DNA from 2 places in the Stenotrophomonas sp. DR822 genome. Region 2 is predicted to be linked to the other one. Evidence: predicted binding sites of a transcription regulator. Region 2 holds the regulator's gene; the other holds the start of a gene.

Region 1 (11,671 bases), 750 kb from region 2:
TGCTGGCTGCGTTGGCGTTGCTGCCGCGCGCACCGGACCTGGTGTTCGTCGATGGCCATGGCATCAGCCATCCGCGCCGGCTGGGCATTGCCGCACACCTGGGCGTGGTGACCGACGTGCCGAGCATCGGCGTGGCCAAATCGAAGCTGGTGGGCCGCTTCATCGAGCCCGACCCTGAGGCCGGCGCGCACACGCCGTTGCTGGACGGCGGCGAGCAGCTCGGCTGGGTACTGCGCAGCAAGCTGCGCTGCAAGCCGCTGTTCGTCGCCGGCGGGCATCGGGTCAGTGCCGATACCGCGCTGGCCTGGGTGCAGCGCACGCTGCGCGGCTATCGCCTGCCCGAGCCGACCCGGCTGGCGGATCGGCTGGCCTCGCGGCGCGACGAACAGAGGTAGCGCCGGGCACCGGCCGCCACACCCGCTTCAGCGATGCACGTGACCGCGATGGCCCTGCGCATCGGCAGCGGCATGATCGTGCCCGGCGTGATCGTCGTCCTTGCCCGCCGACGGCTGGCCACAGGCTTCGCCGCAGTGGTCGGCTTCGATCTGCAGGGTCACGTGTTCGATACCGAAATCATCGTGCAGGCGATCACCGAGCTCGCGCCGCAGGCGGTCGGCGTCGTCGCCTTCGCGCATCACGATGTGCGCGGTCAGTGCCGGCGTGCTGGACGCCAGCGCCCATACGTGCAGGTCATGCACGTCCAGCACTGCGTCGTGGTCGGACAGGCGGTCGCGGACCCTGGCCACGTCCATGCCTTTGGGCACGCCTTCCAGCAGCACGTTGATGGCTTCGCGCATCAGCACATACGTGCGCGGCAGTACCCACAATCCGATCAGCACGGCCAGGATCGGGTCGATCGGCCTCCAGCCGGTCCATTGGATCAGCAGTGCGCCGGTGATCACCGCCACCGAGCCGAGCATGTCGGCCCACACTTCCAGGTAGGCGCCCTTCACGTTGAGGCTTTCACCGCTGCCGGCCTGCAGCAGGCGCATGGAGATCATGTTGATCACCAGGCCGACCGCTGCAATCACCAGCATGCCGGTGGAGGCGATCTCCTGCGGCTGGCGGAAACGACCGATGGCTTCCCACAGGATGTAGCCGGCAACCACGAACAGCATTGCGCCGTTGATCATCGCGCCCAGTGCTTCAAGACGGGCATAACCGTAGGTGCGGCGCGCATCCGGCGGGCGCCGGCTCAGCCGCACGGCCACCAGCGCGATCATCAGCGCCAGGGTGTCGGTAGCCATGTGCGCGGCATCGGACAGCAGTGCCAGACTGTTGGTCCAGAACGCACCGACCACCTCCACGACGAGGAAGGTGGAGGTCAGGCCGAGCGCCCACCACAGGGGTTTCTCGTGGCGGATCTCGGATGGCAGGTGATCGTGGTCGTGACCCATGGCAACAGCTCCTTAGCGATGGGAGTCAGGCTACGCCGGCGGGTGTCGGGAAACTATCACGGTGTTTATAACATTGCAGGCCACCGATACCTTCGCCGGGCATGGCCCGGCGCTACCGGGTAGCGCCAGGCCATGCCTGGCGGGTGTAGCCGAACAGCAGCCGCGCGCGGTCAGAAGCCGAAACGCAGGCTGGCCCAGTACGCGCGGCCGGGCTCGTTGTAGGTCGCCGCACCGGCGTCACTGCTGTTGGCCTCGCGGAACAGGCGCTTGTCGGCCAGGTTGTTGACGCCGAAGCCCACGCTGACCATGTCGGTCACCTTGTAGCGCGCGCTCACGCCCCAGACGTTGTACGCGCCGCGGGTCTGCAGCACGGTGGACGCATCGCAGTTGGCGGTGCAGCGCGGATCGTTGTTGATGTTGGCCGTGGCCGGTTCCTGCTTGCCGTAGAAGGTGCCGGTCAGCAGCAGCGACAGCTGCTCGGTGGCCTGCCAGTCCAGCATGGTGTTGACGGTGTACTTGGGAATCACCGACAGCGGCTGGCCGGTGCTCTTGTTTTCGTTCTCCACCATGTAGGTGAAGTTGTTGCTCCACTTCAGGCGGTCGCCCTGCTCGCCCAGCAGCGGGATCACCAGGTTGCCCTCGAGCCCCTGCACGATGGCCTTGGGTGCATTCTCCCAGCGGAAGATGCGGCCCTTGCGGTCGGCCGTCAGCCCGATCTGGGTGTAACCGGCCTGGATCTTGTCCTTGTAGTCATTGTGGAAATAGGTCAACGAGGCCTGCCAGCCGCTCTGCGGTGCCCACTCCACGCCCAGTTCCTTGTTAAGGCTGGTCTCTGCCCTGAGATCCGCATTGCCCTGCATGTAGCAACCGGCGCCCAGGCTCGGCAACGCGTTCGGGCAGCCGTTGCCACGGGTGTAATACAGATAGTCCGGGTTGGACTGGTACAGGTTCGGCGCCTTGAAGGCGCGTGCGATGCCGCCCTTGACCACCCAGTCACTGTTGAGCCGGAACTGCGCGTTGAGGCTCGGACTGGTGTTGTTGCCGAACTGGCTGTGATGGTCGAAACGCAGGCCCGGGGTCACGATCCAGCGTTCACCGAGATAGATGTTGTCTTCCACGTAGACGGCGGTGGTCTGCGCATCGGACTTGCCGCGTGCACGATCGGCCGAAAGGCCCGGAATGCCGCCACCGCTGCTGCTGGACTGGCTCATCGAATAGGGATCGGTCAGCCGGCTGTCGAGGTACTCGAAGCCCAGCGTCCACACGTTCTCGGCACCGCCGAGAGTGGTCGGGAAGCTGACCTCGCCGTCCAGCTGGTAGTTGCGCAGGCGCGAGGTCGACCAGTCGGCGCCATTGAAGCTGCCTTCCGGGCCGCCGGCCAGGCCTTCGTTGATGCGCGAATTGTTGACCCCTTCCACCGCTGCCGTCAGCCGCGAGCTGACATCGCCCCAGCGTCCGCGATGGGTGATCGCGCCGGTGGTGCGATACATGCGGTTGGTCTCGGCCTGCTGCTCGGCCAGCGCGGCCAGGTCGACACCGGTGGAGGTACCAGTGGTACTGACCGCACGATCGCCGGCATAGATGTTGCCCTGGCGGCTGGTGCCGGCCTCGAACTCGACCACCTGGTTGGCGGTCACGTCCCAACGCAGCAGCGCGTTGACGTCGCGGTTCTTGACGCCTTCGCGGCCCGCCGGCGGTACCGCATTGGCACCGGTGGCGAAGTCGCGGTTGAGATCCAGCGAATCGGCATCGGTCTTGTTGAGGTTGCCGTACAACCGGAACGACAGCGTGTCGGTCATCGGCCCGCTCAGCTGCAGGCCGAGGCGCTCGCTGCCGCCCTCGGCACTGTGTTCGGGCACCAGGCCGTACAGGTCAACCGCACCGGTCAGGTCGCCGGTCGGGCGCTTGGTGATGATGTTGACCACGCCACCGGAGGCACCCGAGCCATAGCGTGCCGCTGCCGGGCCGCGCAGCACTTCGATGCGTTCGATCATTTCCGCCGGCACCCAGTTGGTATCGCCGCGCGTGTTGCGCTCGCCACTGCGGCCCATGCGCACCGCGTCGCGTGCACCCACGCGCTTGCCGTCGATCAGGATCAGGGTGTTTTCCGGCCCCATGCCGCGCAGATCGATCTGCCGGTTGTTGCCGTACTGGCCCGATGCACTGTTGCCGGTCAGATTGACGCCGGGCATCGTCCGCAGCAGTTCGGCGATGTCGTTGACCGGCGGCCGCTTGGCGATGTCCTCGGCGGTGATGGTGGAAGTGCCCAGCGCCTGCCGCGCGATCTGCGAGGCAGTGACATGCACGGTGTCGATATCGGTGGCATCGGTTTCCGCATGGGCGGTGACGGCAGCGGTGGCCAGCAGTGCAGCGACGGCAAGCGCCAGCGGGCGCGGTGAGAGAGTGTTTGCAGGCATGTTCTGAACCTTCTGGCAGGGCAACGGAAGCCTCTGGCATAGGGCACGAGGCGGCGACGGGGGAGGCGGAACGATCACTGCGGGATGCCTGCAGGTCGGTTCCTGCCGTCATTTTTTCATAAATGCGATTGATTCTCAAATGCGTCAACGCATTGCGGCATCGGCCGGCGTGTGCTTCATCCGCGTTTTTCGGCCTGCATGGCGCTTAAACTGGCCGGCTTCCCTGCCATCAACCGTCGACAGCTGCGGCCGATACCGTGGTCTGTTGTGCGCCGTTAGAGATCGACGTGGATACACCCCAACTGGACGAAGCCAGCCAACCGCTGGCTCAGGCCTGGCAGCAGTGTCTGCTGCTGGCCGGCCCCGCCGCCGCCGCGCTGCTGCATGCCGTGGCCGCCGATGCACCGCCGACGCTGGCGCAGCGCTTCTACGAAGTGCTGCTGCAGGACACGCGTGCGCGCCGCTTCCTGTCCCACGAACAGGTCAAGCAGCGCCTGCAACCAGCGATGCAGCGTTGGTTGGCCCAGCTGCTGACCACCGATGCGGATGGCATTGCCGCTACCGTCGCCGCACAACGGGTGATCGGCGATGTGCACGCACGGGTCGGTATTCCGGTGGACCTGGTGGCCCGGGGTGCGCGCGTACTCAAGCACGAGCTGTTCATCCGCCTGCGCGCCGATGCCGCTGACAACGACACCGCCTTCGCCGCCATCGATTGCCTCAGCGCGATCATGGACATCGCCATGGAAGGCATGACGCTGGCCTATACGCACGCCCGTGAGCGCTCTTCGCGCACCGATGCGGCGTACCGGCTGTTCTCGCTGGTGCAGAACGTCAGCACCGAGCGCGAGCGCCAGCGCGCCCTGCTGCTGGATTGGGAAAACAGCCTGCTGTACACCCTCGCCGGCCATGCGACCGGGACCGACAACGCCAGTCTGGCAAGCTCCGAGTTCGGCCTGTGGTTCACCCACAAGGGCATTCCCAGCTTCGGCGAAAGCAGCGAGACGCAGCAGGTGGGCCAGCTGATGGCACGCATCGACAGCCGCCTGCAGCGCGCCACCGATGAAGATCCGGCACGGCGGCTGACCGCCCTGCCGATGATCCGCGAAGACCTGGCCACCATCCGCAACCTGATGACCCTGTTGTTCGAACGCATCGGTGAACTGGATGCGGGCAGCGATGCGTTGACCAACCTGCTCAACCGGCGCTTCCTGCCGACCGTGCTGCGCCGGGAGATCGAGTTGTCCACGCGCAACCACACGCCGTTCTCGTTGTTGCTGCTGGACCTGGACCATTTCAAGGCGATCAACGATGGCCACGGTCATGACGCCGGCGACCGCGCGCTGCAGCACGTTGCCGCCCTGCTCGGCCAGCAGACCCGTGGCAGCGACTACCTGTTCCGCTACGGCGGCGAGGAGTTCGTGGTGGTGCTGGTGGCGGCAAGCGAGTCGCAGGCGGAGGTGATTGCCGAAAGCCTGCGCCGGCAGATCGCGCAGTCGCCGATCACCCTGCCCAACGGACAGACGCTGGGCCTGACCGCGAGCATCGGCGTGGCCGGACACGATGGTCATCCCGATTACGAGCGGCTGATGGCGCGTGCCGACGCAGCGATGTATGCCGCCAAGCGACAGGGCCGCAACCGGGTGGTGGTGGCCGACGACGCACTGCCGGAAGCTCCGGGACGACGCGCGCTGCAACGTTGAGCCTGCAGCGCGCGTGACGTGGCGTCGGACGGTCTCGACGCTACGCAGCGTCCTTGCGCGGTATGCGCCACGTCGCCCACCACGTCAGTGCGACCAGCGCGATGCCCGCGCCCAGCGCGCACACCGCCGGCCACCCATAGCGCGCCTGCGTCCAGGTGCCTGCCGCAGCCCCCACACCGCTGCCCACGGCATAGAACAGCATGTACAGCGCCACCAGGCGTCCATGCTGTTCGGCCGGTGCACGCAGCAGCAGGGCCTGGTTGGACACATGCAACGCCTGCCCGCCCAGATCCAGCACCACTACGCCCAGCAGCAACAGGGCCAGCGAATGCGGCAGGCCCAGCAACGGCACCCAGGCGACCAGCATCAGCAGCAGTGCCCCCAGGCTCACCCGGAGGGCAAGGCCACGATCCATCCAATGCCCGACCCGCGCTGCCAGTAGTGCGCCGATGATGCCGGCCAGGCCCAGCGCGCCGATGGCAGCGGTCGACCAGTTCAACGGCGGCGCCGACAACGGCAGTGGCACTGCGGCCCAGAACACGTTGAGACCGGCAAACAGGAACAATGCCAGCGGCCCGCGTTCGCGCAGCGCGCGATCCTGCCGCAGCATATCGGCCATCGAACGCAGCAGGTTGCGCCACGACGGCGGCATTGCGGGCACCGGCACGTGCGGCAGGCGCTGCCACAGCAGCAGTGCCAGCGCCGCCATCAGCAATGCCGACAGCAGGTACACCGCGCGCCATCCCGCTACGGCGGCTACCGCACCTGAGACCACGCGCGCCGATAGGAGGCCGATGAACACGCCGCCCTGGACCATGCCGACCACCCGCCCGCGGTGCTCCGGTGCAGCGAGGTTGGCGGCGTAGGCGATCAGACCCTGGGTGAGCGCGGTACCCAGCAGACCCGCCAGCAGCATGCCCGACAGCAACCACGCGGTACTGCGGGCGGCGGCCAGCCATAGCAGCGCCACCACCAATGCCAGCAGTTGCATCCGCAGCAACCGACGGCGATCGCCACGGTCGGCCAACGGCAGCAGCCCGAGCAGGGCCAGCACGCTGCCGGCCTGGGTGGCAGCCAGCACTGCACCGGCCACGGCGGCATCCAGGGCGAAATCGTGGGCCAGGCGCTCCAGCAGCGGCTGCGCGAAATAGACATTGGCCACGCTGGCACCGGCAGCAATGGCGAGCAGGCCCAACACGGGGCGGGACAGCGAAGGCATCATCAGTGTGGTTGCATTTTGAAACCAGATGCACGGTAGCGCCACTGGTTTTAAACTGCAACTACAATCGAGGGAGTCCGCCATGCACGCCAACAGCCCCTGCCCCGTGGCCCGCAGCGCCGATCTGCTCGGCGACCGCTGGGCGTTGCTGGTCATCCGCGATGCCTTCGATGGCGTCAGTCGCTTTGGCGATTTCCAGCGCAGCCTGGGCGCGGCGCGCAACATCCTCAGCGACCGCCTGCGGCGCCTGGTCGAGGCGGGGCTGCTGGTGCAGCAGCCCGCCGCCGATGGCAGCGCCTACCACGACTATGTGCTGACCGCGGCCGGCCAGGACCTGTTTCCGCTGCTGGTGGCCCTGCGCCAATGGGGAGAACGGCATTGCTTCGCTGCTGGCGAAGCGCACTCGCAACTGATCGAATCCAGCAGCCGCCGGACACTGCCCTACATGCAACCCCATGGCCGTGACGGCCAGCCCGTGCGCGCCGCCGATACCCGCGTGCGCAAGCTCAAGGGGGAAGGCGGCCGGGCCTGATCCGCCCGTTCGCGCACACCGGTGGCGTCCGTGGGCGGTTAGCATCGCTCGTCTCCTGCCGCTGGATGCCGCCGATGCCGAACCACGCCCGAACCCTGTCGATCCTGCTGCCACTGGTCCTGCTGCTGGCCGCACCACTGGCCTCTGCCCGCGACGTGGCAGCACCTGCAGAGCACGTGGACAGCGACGGCCCTTACCTGTTCCGTGAGGGCGCGCAGCTGAAAGCGCAGTGGATCTGCCAGGACCAGGTGGAAACCCATAGCGTGCAGGCCGGCACCGATGGCACGGAGGTTGCCGCGCGCTGCGGCTACCCGCATGCGGTGCATGTGCTGCCGCCGAACGCGCCGTCGGCATCGGTGCTGCCGGCCGTGCCGCGCATCGTCGCCGTGTCCGACATCCACGGCCAGTACGAGCTGCTGGTCCGCCTGTTGCGCGCCAACCGGGTGATCGACACGCAGGACCGCTGGGCACTGGGCACGGATACGCTGGTGATCGCCGGCGACGTGTTCGATCGCGGCCCGCAGGTGACCGAAGCGTTCTGGCTGCTGTATGGCCTGCAGCAGCAGGCGGCCGCCGCCGGTGGCGCGGTGCATTTCGTGCTCGGCAACCACGAGACCATGGTGCTGTACGACGACCTGCGTTACGTCAATCCGAAGTACCTGCGCAGCGCGCAGCTGCTCGGTCGCAGCTACCCGCAGCTGTATGCTGCCGACTCGGTGATCGGCCAGTGGCTGCGCACGCGGCCGGTGCTGCTGCAGATCGGCGATACCCTGTTCCTGCACGGCGGCATCTCGCCCGAAGCGGTGCAGATGGCATTGCACCCGGCCCACACCAATGCCGCCTACCAGGCCTCGCTGGGCATTCCCAAGGCCGAGGTGAAGGCAGACCCCGCCACCGCACCGTTGTACGACGGCAAGACCAGCCCGATCTGGTACCGCGGCTACTTTGACGGGCGCCTGGACAGCCAGGGCGTACAGGCGGTGCTCGACCGTCTCCAGCTCAAGCGCATCGTGGTCGGCCACACCTCGATGCCACACGTCAGCAGCTTCCACGACGGCCGCGTGATTGCCATCGACAGCAGCATCAAGAATGGCGAGAACGGCGAACTGCTGTTCATCGAGGACGGCAAGCTCAGCCGTGGCCTGCTGGACGGAACGCGGGTGCCGCTGGCCAAGGGCGAGCCCGGCCTGCAGGACTGAACGAAGGGCCAGCGCCGGGTGTGCCGGGGGCCCCCACGCCTGCCACCTCCACCCCGTTTGCCGCTACCCTCGGCAGCCGAGAGGCCCGCCCTGTCCAGCGGGCGGCCCATCCGCCCCCAGGAGCCCCGCGCATGCGTGTACTCATCGCAGAAGACGACCCGGACATCGCCTCTGGCCTGTGCGCCTCGATGCGCCGACAGGGCCACGTGGTCGACCACGTGGACAATGGCGCGCATGCCGATGCGGCCCTGAACTCCACCCAGTACGCGCTGCTGGTGCTGGACCTGGGCCTGCCCCAGCTGGATGGCCGCGACGTGCTGCAGCGGCTGCGCCAGCGCGGCGATGGCTTGGCCGTACTGGTGGTCACCGCACGCGATGGCCTGGCCGAGCGCGTGCGCGTGCTCGACCTGGGAGCCGACGACTATCTGGTCAAGCCCTTCGCGCTGGACGAATTCGAAGCACGCGTGCGTGCACAGCTGCGCCGAGTCACCAGCAACGGCAACCCCGACCTGCGCATCGGCCGGCTGCGCCTGGACCTGACCGGCCACCGCGTATGGATAGACGAGCAGACACTGGAACTGACTGCGCGCGAATTCGGCCTGCTGTCCGCCCTGGCGGTGCGCGCCGAGCGCATCGTCTCGCGCGCGCAGCTGGTGGAGGCCCTGTGCGACTGGGGCCAGGACCTGACCGACAACGGCCTGGACATCGCCCTGCACCGTCTGCGCCGCAAGCTGCAACCGGGCGGCATGGGCATCCGCACGGTGCGCGGGCTGGGCTACATGCTGGAAGACGCCAGCGCGTGATCAGCGGACCGCCCAGCCTGCGCCGGCGCCTGCTCGCCTTCCTGGCGCTGCCGATGCTGGGCCTGCTGACCTTCAACACGCTGCTGGCCTACTACATCGCGCTGGACTACTCCAACCGCATCCACGACCGCAACCTGACCGACGACACCGTATCGTTCGCACAGATGCTCAGCACGATGCCGGTCAGCAGCGACCTGTCTCCGCAGGCACGTTTTCTGATCGAGTACGACCCCGACGGTCATCGCTACTTCAACGTCGACAGCAGCCGCCTGGGCACCATCGCCGGCAATGCGGATTTCAGCGCCTATGCGCCCTCGCAGGACTGCAGCGGCATCCACCCGGCGCTGTACGAGGGTGAATTGAACGGCCAGCAGGTGCGCATGTCGACGGTCTGCACGCAGGCGATGAACGATCCACAGGACCAGCTGGCGGTGACCGTGGCCGAAAGCATGGCCGACCGCCGCCAGCGCGCACGCGAAATCCTGATGATCGTCATTCCGCTGATGGCCATGCTGGCGCTGGGAATGGCCGCGCTGGTCTGGTTCGGCGTCACCCACGGCCTGCGTATCCTGACCCCGCTGACCTCGCGCCTGGCCCAGCGCCGCGGCGAGCTGGCACCGATTTCCGATGCCGACGTGCCCGAGGAAATCCAGCCCCTGATCAGCACCATCGATGGCCTGTTCGCGCGGCAGGCGGAAATGATCACGCTGCAGAACCGCTTCATTGCCGACGCCGCCCACCAGTTGCGCTCGCCGCTGGCGGGCATGGCACTGCACGTGGACCAGGCACTGGCGCACGGCGATCCAGAGACCGTGCGCGAAGCGCTGCAGAACATCCGCCGGCTCAACCAGCGCACTGCACGCGTCAGCACCCAGCTGCTGGCGTTGAGCCGGGCACAGACCGTGCCGGAGACGGTGGAGGCGCTGGATGTATCCGAGCTGGTGCCGCAATGGGTGGGCATGCGCGTGCCCGAAGCGATCCGCGATGGCATCGACCTGGGCTACCTGGGTCCGCAGCAGCCGGTGCGGATACTGGGCAACGGCGCACTGCTGCACGAGGCGCTGGACAATCTGATCGACAACGCCCTGCGCTACGCCGGCGCGGATGCGACCGTCACCGTCGGCGTGCAGGCCCTGGACGACAACGATGTCGAGCTGTACGTCGAAGACAATGGCCCGGGCGTGCCCGAGGACGTGATGTCGCGGCTGGGGGAGCGCTTCTTCCGTGCGCCCGGCACTGCCGCCAGCGGCACCGGCCTGGGCCTGGCCATCGCCCATGAGGCCGTCGAGCACCTGGGCGGACGCCTGGGCTACCTCAACCGTCCCGGCGGTGGCCTGAAGGTGTCCATCACCATACCGTTGCTGAAGGGCCCTTGATCCAGACGGACCGTTGAAAGGTTGCCGAAAATCGCGCTTGCGATGCTGACCTTCCCGACTGCCGCGCTGGAGCCGACTGGTGCCTGCATCCCATGAGTTCTTTCTTCCCGGTGGCCCGCAGGGTGTCCTGCTGATCCATGGCCTGACCGGCACGCCCGCCGAAATGCGCATGCTGGGTAAAGGGCTGAACAACGCGGGCTTCAGCGTGCATGGCGTGCAGCTGCCGGGTCACTGCGGCAGCGTCGAAGACCTGCTGCAGACCCGCTGGGAACAGTGGTACCAGGGCGTTGAAGATGCGGCGGCGGACCTGCGTGGCAAGGTCGACCAGCTGTTCGTCGGCGGCCTGTCGATGGGGGCGGTACTGGCGCTGGCGCTGGCCGCGCGGCGGCCGGACTGGGTCTCCGGCGTAGGGGTGTACGGCGCCACCTTCCGCTACGACGGCTGGAACATTCCGGCGGTCGCACGCTTCTCGTTCCTGCTGCCGTGGTTCAAGCGCCTGGGCATCGGCCGCGACCGCATGTTCATGGAAGAGCCGCCGTACGGCCTGCGCGACGAGCGCCTGCGTGCGCAGGTCAGCGCCGCCATGCTCTCTGGTGACAGTGCCGCTGCCGGCCTGCCAGGCAACCCGTGGCATGCCTTGGCCGAAATGCGTGCGCTGAGCACCTGGACGCGCCGTCACCTGCATCAGGTCACGGCACCCTGCCTGGTGATGCATGCCCGCGAGGACGACGTGGCCAGCATGGGCAATGCCGAGCTGGTGATCTCGCGCGTCAGCGGACCGACCGAACTGGTGGTGCTGGAAGACAGTTACCACATGATCACCATCGATCGCGAACGGCGCGAGGTGATCCGCCGCAGCGCGCGCTTCTTCAGCGACATCGGCGAACGTGCGGGCGTGCTGCAGGCGGTCGCCTGAGATGGGATCGCTTGCGACCCTGCTGTGGTTGGTCAACGTGGTGCTCGATACCGGCGGCCAGTTGGCCTTCAAGGCTGCCGCCAGCGACCCGCAGGATGGCGAAGGCCTG
Region 2 (11,671 bases):
GCTTCCGGATCGATCAGGCCCTTCTCGCGCGCCTTGGCGCGCAGTTTTTCCGGATCGATGCCGGCACCGTCGTCCTGCACTTCGATGCTGACGTAGTCGCCTTCCTGCTGTGCCGACAGGCGCACGTGGCCCATCCGCGGCTTGCCCTGCGCTTCGCGCAGGTCAGGCATTTCCACGCCATGGTCGATGGCGTTGCGGACCAGGTGCACCAGCGGGTCGGCCAGCGCTTCGACCAGGTTGCGGTCGAGCTCGGTTTCGGCGCCGATCAGTTCCAGGTCCACTTCCTTCTTCAGCGAACGCGCAACGTCGCGCGCCACCTTCGGGAAGCGCGAGAACACCTTGCCGACCGGCTGCATGCGGGTGCGCATCACCGCCGACTGCAGGCGTGCGGTGGCGATATCCAGCGTGGACACGGCGCGGTCCAGTTCTTCGTCGCGCAGGCGCGTGCGCAGCGTCTTCAACCGGTTTCGTGACAGCACCAGTTCGCCGATCAGGTTGACGATGGCGTCCAGGCGCTTGGTGTCCACGCGCACGGTGTGTTCGGCTTCGGCGACAGGCTTGTTGGGTGCGGGCTTGGCAGCGGGCGGGGCCGGCGAGGGCGCCGGTCGCGGTGCCGGTGCCGCAACAGCCGCTGCGGTGGTGTTGCTGCCCGGGGCGGCGCCGCCGTGCAGCTGGTCGAGCAATGCCTCGAACTCGTCCTCGCTGATCATGTCGTCGGCCTTCTTCGCCGCCGCCACGGTTGTCGGCGCCTTGCCGCCATGCAGCTGGTCGAGCAGGGCCTCGAATTCGTCGTCGGTGATCAGGTCGCCGCCGCCCGCACCCGGCGTCGCGGCCGCAGGCGCGGCAGCGCCGCCGCCATGCACGTCGAACTGGGCGACCAGTTCGGGCGGGGCAAAGCCCGGCTCGGTGCCCGAAGACACCGCGTCAAGCATCGATTGCAGGTAATCCAGTGACTGCTGGGCGGCATCGAAGTGATGCGCCTGCAGGACGGCCTGGCCGGCGCGTGCGGCGCCCAGCGCTTCCTCGGCGGCGTGGCACAGCTCGACCATTGCGGTGATGCCGAGGAAACCTGCGCCGCCCTTCAGCGTGTGGTAGCCGCGGAACACCGCGTTGAGCTGTTCATTGTCCTGCGGTGCCTGTTCCAGCGACACCAGCTGTTCGCCGAGGCGATCCAGGATCTCCTGGGCCTCGATGATGAAATCGGCAGTGATGTCGTCGGCTACTGCGCCCATGGTTACAGCCCCAGATCCGACAACAGGTCGTCGGCGTCGTTCTGCGAGACCGCATGGCGGTCCAGTCCCTTCAGTGCCGGCCCAGCCAGTTCCGGATCGGTGCGATGCTGTTCCGGCGGCAGGCCGAGCGCGCCGAAGCCTTCGTGCACGCGGCGGACGATGCCCACCACGCGACGGATGATCTGCCCGGTCAGGTCCTGGTAGCTCTGGGTCAGGGCGATCTCGGTGAGGTTGTGGCGGATGCGGTCGAGCTGTACGTCCTGGCCCGGCTGCAGGCCGTCGGCGCGCAGCTGTTCGGTCAGGCTGCGGCACTCTTCGGCCAGGTCCAGGGTGCGGTGGGTGGCCTGTTCGGTCATCGCCACCACGTGGTCCAGGCGCGCGCAGGCATCGTCCAGCTCGCCGGCTTCATCGGGCACGGTCGGCAGTTCGCCCAGCGCCTGGCCCAGCTCGCGGGCGAGCCGCGAAAGGCCGCTCATCATCGGCTGGGTGCGCAGCGCGACCAGGCCGTCGATGCGCTGGCGCCACGCCGCCTCGTCGCCGGATTCCAGTGCATCCAGTGCTTCCTGCAGGCGCAGGGCGAGGGCGCTCTTGTCGACCGTGGTATCCATCAAGCGCTGGCCGCCAGGCGTTCGAAGATCTTGCCGAGCTTCTCTTCCAGCGTCTGTGCGGTGAAGGGCTTGATGATGTAACCGTTCACGCCGTTCTGCGCCGCTTCGATGATCTGCTCGCGCTTGGCTTCGGCAGTCACCATCAGCACCGGCAGGGTCTTCAGCTTGGCATCGGCACGGATGGCCTTGAGCAGTTCGATGCCGGTCATCACCGGCATGTTCCAGTCGGTGACCACGAAGTCGAACGGCTGGCTCTGCAGCAGCGACAGCGCGGCATGCCCGTCCTCGGCTTCGGCGGTATTGGTGAAGCCCAGATCGCCCAGCAGGTTCTTGACGATACGACGCATGGTCGAGAAATCGTCGACGATCAGGATGCGCATGTTCTTGTTCAAAGCAGAGTTCCTTTGTTGATCAGCTCTCGAGGCCGGCGTCGGCCGCCTCGAAAATCTTCAGTCGGCCACGCAGGCGCAGGACCGCCTGGCCGTGGATCTGGCAGACCCGCGACTCGCTCACGCCGAGCACTGCGCCGATCTCTTTCAGGTTCAGTTCCTGCTCGTAGTAGAGCGACAGCACCAGCTGTTCGCGCTCGGGCAGGTGGCCGATGGCATTGCCCAGCTCGCGGCCGAATTCACCGCGCTCCAACACCTGCTGCGGGGTCGGGCCGCCCTGGGCGACGGTGTCCAGCTCGCCCTGGTCTTCAATGCGCGACTCCAGGCTCAGTACCTGGCCGCGCGAGGCGTCCTCCATCAGGCGCAGGTACTCGGGCAGCGGCATCTCCATCGCGGCGGCCACTTCGGTGGCACTGGCGGCGCGGCCGGTGCTCTGCTCCAGGCGGCGGATGGTGGCCGCAGCGTCACGCGCACGGCGGTGTACCGAACGCGGTACCCAGTCGCCACGTCGGATTTCATCGATCATCGAGCCGCGGATGCGGATCGAGGCGTAGGTCTCGAACGAGGCACCCTGGTCGGCGTCGTAGCTGCGCGAGGCTTCGATCAGGCCCATCATGCCGGCCTGGATCAGGTCGTCCACCTCAACGCTGGCCGGCAGGCGTGCGGCCAGATGGTGGGCGATGCGCCGCACCAGGTCCGAGTGCTGGGCGATGACCTCGTTGGCCGCCGTGCGCTGGACCTCTCTGTACTGGGCGGCGCCTTTCATGCGGCCACCCCGCGCTGCTTGATGATGCGTTCGAGGAAGAACTCGACGCCCCCGCGCGGCTCGGTCGGTGCCTGCCAGCGGGCGGTGCGGCGGGCGATCTCGGTGATCGCCAGTGCCGACGGGCTGGACGGATAGGCCTTCACCACCGGCTGCTGGCGCTGCACCGACAGGCGCAGCCAGTCGTCCTGCGGCACGCAGCCGAGGTAGTTCAGCGAGACATCGGCGAGGAATTTCTCGCAGACGCGGGTCAGCTTCTCGTACAGCACGCGGCCTTCGTTGGGGTCGCGCACCATGTTGGCCACCACCTGGATGCGGTCCACGCCACGTTCGCGTGACAGCACCTTGATCAGCGCATAGGCGTCGGTGATCGAGGCCGGTTCATCACAGACCACCACCACGGTGTCCTGCGCGGCCTGGCAGAAGGTCAGCACGCCGTCGGTGATGCCGGCGGCGGTGTCCACCACCATGATGTCCAGCTCGCGCTCCAGTTCGGAGAACACGTTGACCAGGCCGACATGCTCGGCCGGGGCCAGCTCGGCCATGTGCCGGCGGCCGGACGCGGCCGGTACCACCAGCACGCCGTTCGGGCCTTCGATGATCACGTCATCCAGGCTGCAGCGGCCAGCGACCAGGTCGGCCAAGGTGTTGGTGGGGCTCAGGCCCAGGATCACGTCGATGTTGGCCAGGCCCAGGTCGGCGTCCAGCAACAGGGTGCGTTTGCCCATTCCCGCAAGCGCCACGGCCAGGTTGGCCGATACGTTGGTCTTGCCGACGCCGCCCTTGCCGCCGGTCACGGCAATCGTGCGCACAGGGCCCAGCGGCTCGCTGCGGGTCGCCGTCAGCGGGAAGGTGGTGGTCAGCTTGGCGTACTCACGCGACGGCATGGTTCAACTCCGGGTTGCAGGGCATATCGGCCGCGCGGCGCAAATCTTCAAGGCGAAGTACAAGATTGGCTGCACTGGCCCGGTGCAGGTCGTCCGGGACGTCCTGGCCATCGGTCACCCAGGTGATCGGCAGCTTGTGGTCCACCGCCACCGACAGGGCGTTGCCGAAGCGGCCGGTCTCGTCCAGCTTGCTCAGCACCAGGCCCTGCAGGTTGGCCGCGCCGAAGCGGCGGACCACCTCGTCCATGTCGCCGAAGCTGGTGTTGGCCGGCAGTACCAGCAGGGTGCGGACCTGGCGGGCGGCGCGCAGCCACTGCAGCTGGGCGGCCAGCGCACGGTCGCGCGGGCCCAGGCCAGCGGTGTCGATCAGCACCAGCTTGTAGTCCTTCAGGCGTTCCAGCAGCTGGTCCAGGTCGGTACCGCTGTTGGCCTCGTGCACGGCGATGCCGAGCTGGCGGCCGTAGCCGTACAGCTGTTCGCGGGCGCCGATGCGCATCGTATCGGTGGTGACCAGGGCGACGTCGCGGGCGGCATGGGCTTCGGCGAAGCGCGAGGCCAGCTTGGCGATGGTGGTGGTCTTGCCGGCGCCGGTCGGGCCGACCAGGGCGATCACGCCGCCCTCCTCCATCGGATCGACCGGGGCGATCGGCAGCTTGCGCGAGATAAGCCCCAGCATCAGGCCGCGGCCGCGATGCGCTTCGGTTTCCAGCGGGATCTGCATGGCCACGTCGCGGGCGATGCCGGCATCGAAGCCGTACTCGTCCATCAGGTCCAGTGCCGTAGCGCGCACCGGACTACCGCGCAGGCGCTCGTCGGTGAAGCGGTTCATCTCGCGCTCGATCACCTGGCGCATGCCGGCCACTTCCTGGCGCAGGTGGCGGATCTCGGCGTCATCGGCGACCAGGGTCAGCGCGGGTGCTGGCGCCAGCGCCGGCATCGGTGCCGGTGCAGCCTCGGTCGGCTGCACGGCAACCGGCGCGCGTGAGGCTTCGTCTTCGGGGGCCGTGGTGGCCTGCAGTGCAACCGGCAACGGCGGCGGCGTCACTGCCGGCATCTGCGCGCTGTCTTCCAGCGGCGGGTCGATCTGGAAGCGGGCGCGGTTCACCGGCGCGGCTGCCGCAGGCGAGGGCGCCACGATGGCGTCGGCAAACGGGGCGAAGATCTGTTCCGGCAGCGTCGCTTCATTGACGGCGGCACGCGCCAGGGTGGAGGCGAAGCCGGTGCTGCCACGCGTCGGCACGATCTCGTCGGCGCTGTCCAGGGTGCGGCCGGTAGCGCCGACGGCGGCGCGGGCCAGAGCGGCGACGGCCGAGGTGGTGGCGGCCACCGGCTCCGGTGCCGGGGTGCCGCTGCGACGGCGGGTGACCGCGGCGATCACTGCGTCGGCGGCGCTGCGCGGCTTCGGCGCGGGCGGCGGTGCCACGTCGCGGCGCGACGCTTCCAGGGCGCGCTGCACGGCGCTCTCATCGTAGTTGGCGGCGGCCACGATCTCGATGCCTTCCTCGATCCGGCGGTTGGACAGGATCACGGCATCAGGACCATGTTCCTTGCGCACCAGGTTCATGGCCGAGCGCATGTCGGCGGCGACGAATCGTTTGATTTTCATGCTGTGGTCACGGGACGAAGTCGGCGGAGTGGCGGTCGGAGAACGCGGATGGTCGGTGGTCTGCACGGTTCGGGTTCCCCTCGGAATCTGTCTGTTGCGGGTGTTTGAAAGTGGTGTCTGTTTTCTGGCGCGTTGCAGGGCTGCGTCAGCTGATCGTTCCGACCAGCTTCAGGCGCTTGTCCTCCGGCACCTCGCTGTAGGCCAGGACCGACAGCGACGGAACGCTGTGGCGGACCAGGCGGGCCAGCGCGGCTCGCACCGGGCCAGGTACCAGCACCACCGCGGGCTCGTTGCGGGCTTCCTGCTTGCTGACACATTCGGCCAGGCTCTGGTGCAGTCGCTCAGCGAGTCCGGGTTCCAGCGCGGCGCCGTTGCCCTGCGTGGACTCCTGCAAGACACGTTCCAATTGCGGGTTGAGGGTGAACACCGGCAGCTCCGCCGACATTCCGGCGATCTCCTGCACGATGAAGCGGCCCAGTGCGGTGCGCACGGCGGCGGTCAGCGTGGCCGGGTCCTGACTGTGCGGGGCGTGTTCGACCAGTGCTTCGGCGATCTTGCGCAGCTGGCGGATCGGAATGCGTTCGACCAGCAGGTTCTGCAGCACGCGCACCACCGCCGACAGCGGCAGCGCCTTCGGCGTCAGATCTTCGACGAGCTTGGGCGCGCTCTTGGCCAGGTTGGCCAGCAGGTGCTGCACTTCCTCGTGGCCGAGCAGTTCCGGTGCGTGCTCGCGGATCAGGTGCGAAAGGTGGGTGGCCACCACCGTGGCCGGGTCGACCACGGTATAGCCCAGGGTTTCGGCCTGGGCGCGCTGGTGTGGCTGGATCCAGGTCGCATCCAGGCCGAAGGCCGGGTCCTTGCCGGCGATGCCTTCCAGCGGGCCGAGGGCACTGCCCGGGTCCAGCGCCAGTTCGCGGTCGGGATGGATCTCGGCAGTGGCCACCGGCACGCCATGTACCAGTACCCGGTAGCCGTTGGCCGGCAGTTCCAGGTTGTCGCGGATGTGCACCGAGGGAATCAGGAAGCCGACGTCCTGGGTCAGCTTGCGGCGCACGCCCTTGATGCGCGGCATCAGCTCGCCGCCCTGGTTGCTGTCCACCAGCGAAATCAATCGATAGCCCACTTCCAGGCCCAGCGGATCGACCGGGCGCAGCTCATCCCAGCTCAGTTCCGCCGTGGGTGCAGGGGCAGCCGGGCGGCCCAGCGCGTTCAGGGCGTTGGCTTCGCCTGCAGCGGTGTCGGCCTGCGCCGGCACCAGGCCCTTGCGGTACACCTTCCAGGCGATGAAGCCGAGGATGGCCGCCAGCGTCAGGAAAGCGACGTTGGGCATGCCCGGCACCAGGCCGACCACGCCGAGGATGCCGGCGGTGATGGCCAGCGCACGGTACTGACCGAACACCTGGCCGGTCATCGCCTGCGCCATGTCCTGCGAGCGCGAGGCACGGGTGACCAGCATCGCCACCGCGCTGGAGACCAGCAGCGCCGGCAGCTGCGCCACCAGGCCGTCACCGATCGACAGCAGGGTGTAGGTGGCGGCGGCATCGCCGAACGGCATGCCATGCTGCAGCACGCCCACGGCCAGGCCGCCCAGCATGTTGATGAACAGGATCAGGATGCCGGCGATCGCGTCGCCGCGGATGAACTTGCTGGCACCGTCCATCGCACCGTAGAAGTCCGCTTCCTCGCGTACTTCCTCGCGGCGCAGCTTGGCTTCCTCGCGCGTCAGCAAACCGGCGTTGAGGTCGGCGTCGATCGCCATCTGCTTGCCGGGCATGGCGTCAAGGATGAAGCGCGCGGTCACTTCCGAGACGCGGCCGGCGCCCTTGGTGATGACCACGAAATTGATGATGGTCAGGATCGCGAAGACCACGATGCCGACGGCGTAGTTGCCGCCGATCACGAATTCACCGAATGCGGCGATCACCTTGCCGGCTGCATCGTGGCCGTTCTGGCCGTTGAGCAGGATCACGCGGGTGGAGGCCACGTTCAGCGCCAGCCGCAGCATGGTGGTGATCAGCAGCACGATCGGGAAGATGGTGAAATCCAGCGGGCGCTTCACGTAGACCACCGCCAGCAGCACCATCAGCGAGATGGCGATGTTGAAGGTGAACAGTGCGTCGAGCACCGGCGCGGCCAGCGGCACCACGACCATGGCCAGAAGGGCCAGCACGATCAGCGGCGCGCCAAGGCCCTGGCGGATCATTTCAAGCGCGCGGCGGGTATTGAAGCTGGATGCCTGGGCGCTCATGGACGGCCCCCGTTGCCGAACTCATCAACCTGGATGTGTGGCGTGGACGGCATCGGGCCGGTCCGCCAGCTGCGCAGCTGGTAGACGTAAGAGAGGACCTGGGCGACGGCTGAATACAGTCTCACGGGGATTTCCTTGCCGAGTTGGCCTTCCCGATACAAGGCGCGTGCCAAAGGCGGGGCAGAGACGATGGCGACCTTGTTGCCGTCGGCCACTTCACGGATGCGCAGGGCGGTTTCATCCACGCCCAGGGCGACCACGGTGGGGGCATTCATGGCCCCGCCTTCGTACTTCAGGGCCACCGCGTAGTGGGTGGGGTTGACCACCACCACGTCGGCAGTGGGGACCGCCTCCATCATCCGGCGGTTGGCCATCTGCTGCTGCAGCTGGCGGATGCGGCCCTTCACTTCCGGGCTGCCTTCGCTTTCCTTCATCTCCCGGCGCAGCTCCTCGCGGGTCATCTTCAGCTTGCGCATCCAGTTCCAGCGCTGGTACGGCGCGTCGATGGCGGCCAGCACCAGCATCGCCCCGGCGGTGGCCAGCAGCAGGCGCAGGGTGAAGCCCAGGCCGTCGCCGATGGCCGTTTCCAGCGGCTGGTGGATCAGCCCGCGCAGGGTGTTGAAGCTGGTCCAGACCACCATGCCGGCGGCGACGCCGACGAAGGCCACCCGCAGCAGCGACTTGATGAACTCGGCGATGGCTTCGGGGCCGTACAGGCGCTTGAGCCCGCTCATCGGGTTCATGCGGTTGATGTCGGGCATCATCGCCTTGGCCGACCAGCGCAGGCCGCCCATCACCACCGGCGCCAGGAAACTGGCCAGCAGGCAGACCAGCACCAGCGGGGCGATCACCCACATCAGCTGCAGCAGCAGGTCGCCGAAGTGGCCGAACAGCGCCTTCGGGTGCTGGCGCAGGCTCTGTTCGGGGCTGAGCGCATGGCGCATCCAGGCGCTGGCGCCGCTGGCCATCGAGCCGCTCATGGCCATTACCGCGATCACCCCGGCGCCGAACACGGCGGCCGTGCCCAGTTCACGCGAGCGCGGCAGGTTGCCCTGTTCGCGGGCGTCGCGCAGGCGTTTTTCTGTCGGTTGTTCGGTTTTTTCGCCGGCGGATTCGTTCTCGGACATCACAGGCACTGCAGCAGGGGATGCCGGGGTGCGTGCAAGAATCGTTCCGTTGCGGGTGCATGTGCCAACCGAAGTTGGCGCCTGCCGGAGCAGGTACCGGTAGCGCCGGGCCATGCCCGGTGAGCGGGCAGCCTGGATCATTGCATCCGCCGGGCATGGCCCGGCGCTACCCCGGGGGCCGGTCCGGCGGGCTCTGCGCCAGTTCCACCCGTGGCCGTGGCAGGTCGTGCAGCTGCATGAAGCGGGCCGCGTCCACCGGGCGGCCCAGCAGGAATCCCTGCAGGTAGTCGCAGCCCAGCCGCTCCAGGTAGGCGCGCTGCGCGGCGGTCTCCACGCCCTCGGCCACGATGTCCATGTCCAGCGCATGGCCCAGCGCAACGATGGCCGACACGATCACCACGTCTTCGGCGCTGTGTTCCAGGTCGCGCACGAATGCGTGGTCGATCTTGATCTCGGTGGCCGGCAGGCGCTTGAGGTACAGCAGGCTGGAGTAGCCGGTGCCGAAATCATCGATGGAGATGCCGACGCCCAGGGCGGAGAAGCTCTGCAGCAGGCGCAGGCTGGTATCGGTATCGCGCATCACCGTGCTTTCGGTGATCTCCAGCACCAGGTTGCGCGGGGCGATCGCGTAGCGCTCGATCACCTCGCGTACGTCCTGCAGCAGGTGCGGCGAACTGAACTGCACCGGTGACAGGTTCACCGACATCGTCCAGCCTTCGTGGCCGGCATCGTGCCAATGGCGCAGCTGCTGGCAGGCCTGGTCCAGTGCCCAGCGGCCGATCTCGTTGATGGCGCCACTGCGCTCGGCCAGGCGGATGAAGCGGTCCGGCGGAATCAGGCCCTGTTCCGGGTGACGCCAGCGGATGAGTGCTTCGGCGCCAGCCACCTTCTGCGTAGCCACGCGGATCTTCGGCTGGTAATGCAGGAACAACTGCTCGCTGCCGATTGCCCGGCGCAGGTCGGCCAGCAGGCGGAACTGCTGCTCGGCGCTGTCGTTCATCCAGTCGGCGAACAGCACGAACGCGTTGCGGCCCGACTCCTTGGCCTGGTACATCGCTGCATCGGCGAAGGCCATCAGCTGACGTTCGCTGGCGGCATGGTCAGGGCAGATCGCGATGCCGATGCTGGCGCTCACCTGCAGCTCGTGGTCCGGCAGCAGCGGGCCGCTGCCCACCGCCTGCAGGATGCGCCGGGCCAGGGTCGGCAGGTCCTCGTCCTGTTCGATGCGCACCACCAGCACGAATTCGTCGCCGCCCAGCCGTGCCAGCATGTCGTGCGGCCGCAGCAGCTGGCGGGTGCGTTCTGCCACGGCCACCAGCAGCGCATCGCCGGCCTGGTGGCCATAGGCATCGTTGACCTGCTTGAAGCCATCCAGGTCCATGAACATCACCGCGAAGCGGCTGCCGCCCTGTTCGGCCTCGGCCAGAGCCTGCAGGATGCGCCGCTGCAGCAGCAGCCGGTTCGGCAGGCGGGTGAGCGGGTCATGCAGCGCGGCCTGGGTCAGTTCCTGCTGGGCGTCGGTCAGGGAGGTGCTGAGCAGCGAATTGCGCAGGCGCAACAGCTGCGCCTCCACCCGCTGGTCCAGCCAGGACACCACCAGCACCACCGCCAGGATCGCCACGGTCAGCACCACCACCAGCATCGCCAGCCAGTTGTTCTGCAGGCCATCGCCCACCGCTGCGCCGCAGACGCTGCCTTCCGGGAAGCGGGCAGCGGCCATGCCGGTGTAGTGCATGCCGACGATGGCCAGGCCGAGCAGGCCGGCGGCGGCCAGGCGGTCGCCGATGCGGGTGTGCTGTGCGCGCAGGCGGAAGGCCACGTACAAGGCAGTCCACGACGCGGCCACCGCGACCAGCAGCGACAGCAGCAGCCACACCGGCTGGTAGTCGATGCCCGGTTGCATGCGCATTGCGGCCATGCCCACGTAGTGCATGCTGGCGATGCCACTGCCCATCAGCAGCGCTCCGCCGGCCAGGCGGGGATGGGGCAGGGTGCGCAGCGATACCAGCCAGAGCGCGAACACCGACGAGCCGATCGCCAGTGCCAGCGACAGCAGGGTGATGGGCAGGTCGTAGCCCAGTGGAATGGGCAGGTCGAAGGCGAGCATGCCGATGAAGTGCATCGACCAGATGCCCAGCCCCATCGCAAAGCCGCCGCCCAGGCGCCACCACCAGGTCGCGCCCTTGCCGGGCGCGGTGACGGTGCGCCCGGCCATCGCCAGTGCGGTGTAGGACGCCATCACTGCAACCAGCAATGAGGTTGCCACCAGCCACGGGTTGTACGTGCCTACCAGCATTCGTCAGTCTCCCGGACCTGCCTGTCAACGGAAAAACTACGGTGGGGCATGCGCAAGGCGGGCGACCAGAGCCGCCGGTTGCAGCGTCCCCCCGGTCGCTGCGCATTCACTCTAACGCGGGCACCGGGGGGGACGGCAAGCAGCAGAACGTGACGGCCACGTCAGCGGGTCACCGCACCGGCGGCCTGGAAGGCAGCATCGAACAGGCGCTGCACCGGCGGCCCCATTTCACCGACCAGCAGGGTCAGCAGGAACAGGCCCAGCAGCAGCGAGACCGGCAGGCCCAGCTGGATCGGATTCAACGCCGGTGCGGCGCGGGCCAGCACGCCGAAGGCCAGGTTGACCGCCAGCATCGCCACGGTCAGCGGGATGGCCAGGGTCAGCGCACCGCGCAGCACGGTCAGCAGGAAGGTCGGGGCGATGCTGAAGAAGGCATGCGGGTCCGGCAGGGGCGCGCCGATGGGCAGGGCGCGGTAGCTGTCCACCACCAGCGAGATCAGTGCCAGGTGGCCGTT

What was found. The regulator FliA, encoded in region 2, starts transcription of late flagellar genes. The targets are predictions, from matches to a motif close to TAAAGTTTNNCNNNCNNNGGCCGATAA.
Region 1: the regulator FliA is predicted to act here: its motif matches at 4,044-4,070, upstream of K5K93_RS06325 (GGDEF domain-containing protein).

The regions. Positions count from the first base shown of each region.
Region 1 is NZ_CP081826.1:1,368,683-1,380,353, forward strand. It holds gene nfi (deoxyribonuclease V) at 1-395, shown strand, start outside; gene K5K93_RS06315 (cation diffusion facilitator family transporter) at 423-1,397, opposite strand; gene K5K93_RS06320 (TonB-dependent siderophore receptor) at 1,568-3,814, opposite strand; gene K5K93_RS06325 (GGDEF domain-containing protein) at 4,102-5,517, shown strand; gene K5K93_RS06330 (MFS transporter) at 5,558-6,739, opposite strand; gene K5K93_RS06335 (helix-turn-helix domain-containing protein) at 6,819-7,268, shown strand; gene K5K93_RS06340 (metallophosphoesterase) at 7,343-8,467, shown strand; gene K5K93_RS06345 (response regulator) at 8,599-9,270, shown strand; gene K5K93_RS06350 (sensor histidine kinase) at 9,267-10,646, shown strand; gene K5K93_RS06355 (alpha/beta fold hydrolase) at 10,726-11,562, shown strand; gene K5K93_RS06360 (EamA family transporter) at 11,564-11,671, shown strand, end outside.
Region 2 is NZ_CP081826.1:621,175-632,845, reverse strand. It holds gene K5K93_RS02940 (chemotaxis protein CheA) at 1-1,232, opposite strand, end outside; gene K5K93_RS02935 (protein phosphatase CheZ) at 1,235-1,840, opposite strand; gene cheY (chemotaxis response regulator CheY) at 1,840-2,232, opposite strand; gene K5K93_RS02925 (RNA polymerase sigma factor FliA) at 2,252-2,995, opposite strand; gene K5K93_RS02920 (P-loop NTPase) at 2,992-3,879, opposite strand; gene flhF (flagellar biosynthesis protein FlhF) at 3,866-5,485, opposite strand; gene flhA (flagellar biosynthesis protein FlhA) at 5,631-7,733, opposite strand; gene flhB (flagellar biosynthesis protein FlhB) at 7,730-8,860, opposite strand; gene K5K93_RS02900 (bifunctional diguanylate cyclase/phosphodiesterase) at 9,027-11,156, opposite strand; gene fliR (flagellar biosynthetic protein FliR) at 11,318-11,671, opposite strand, start outside.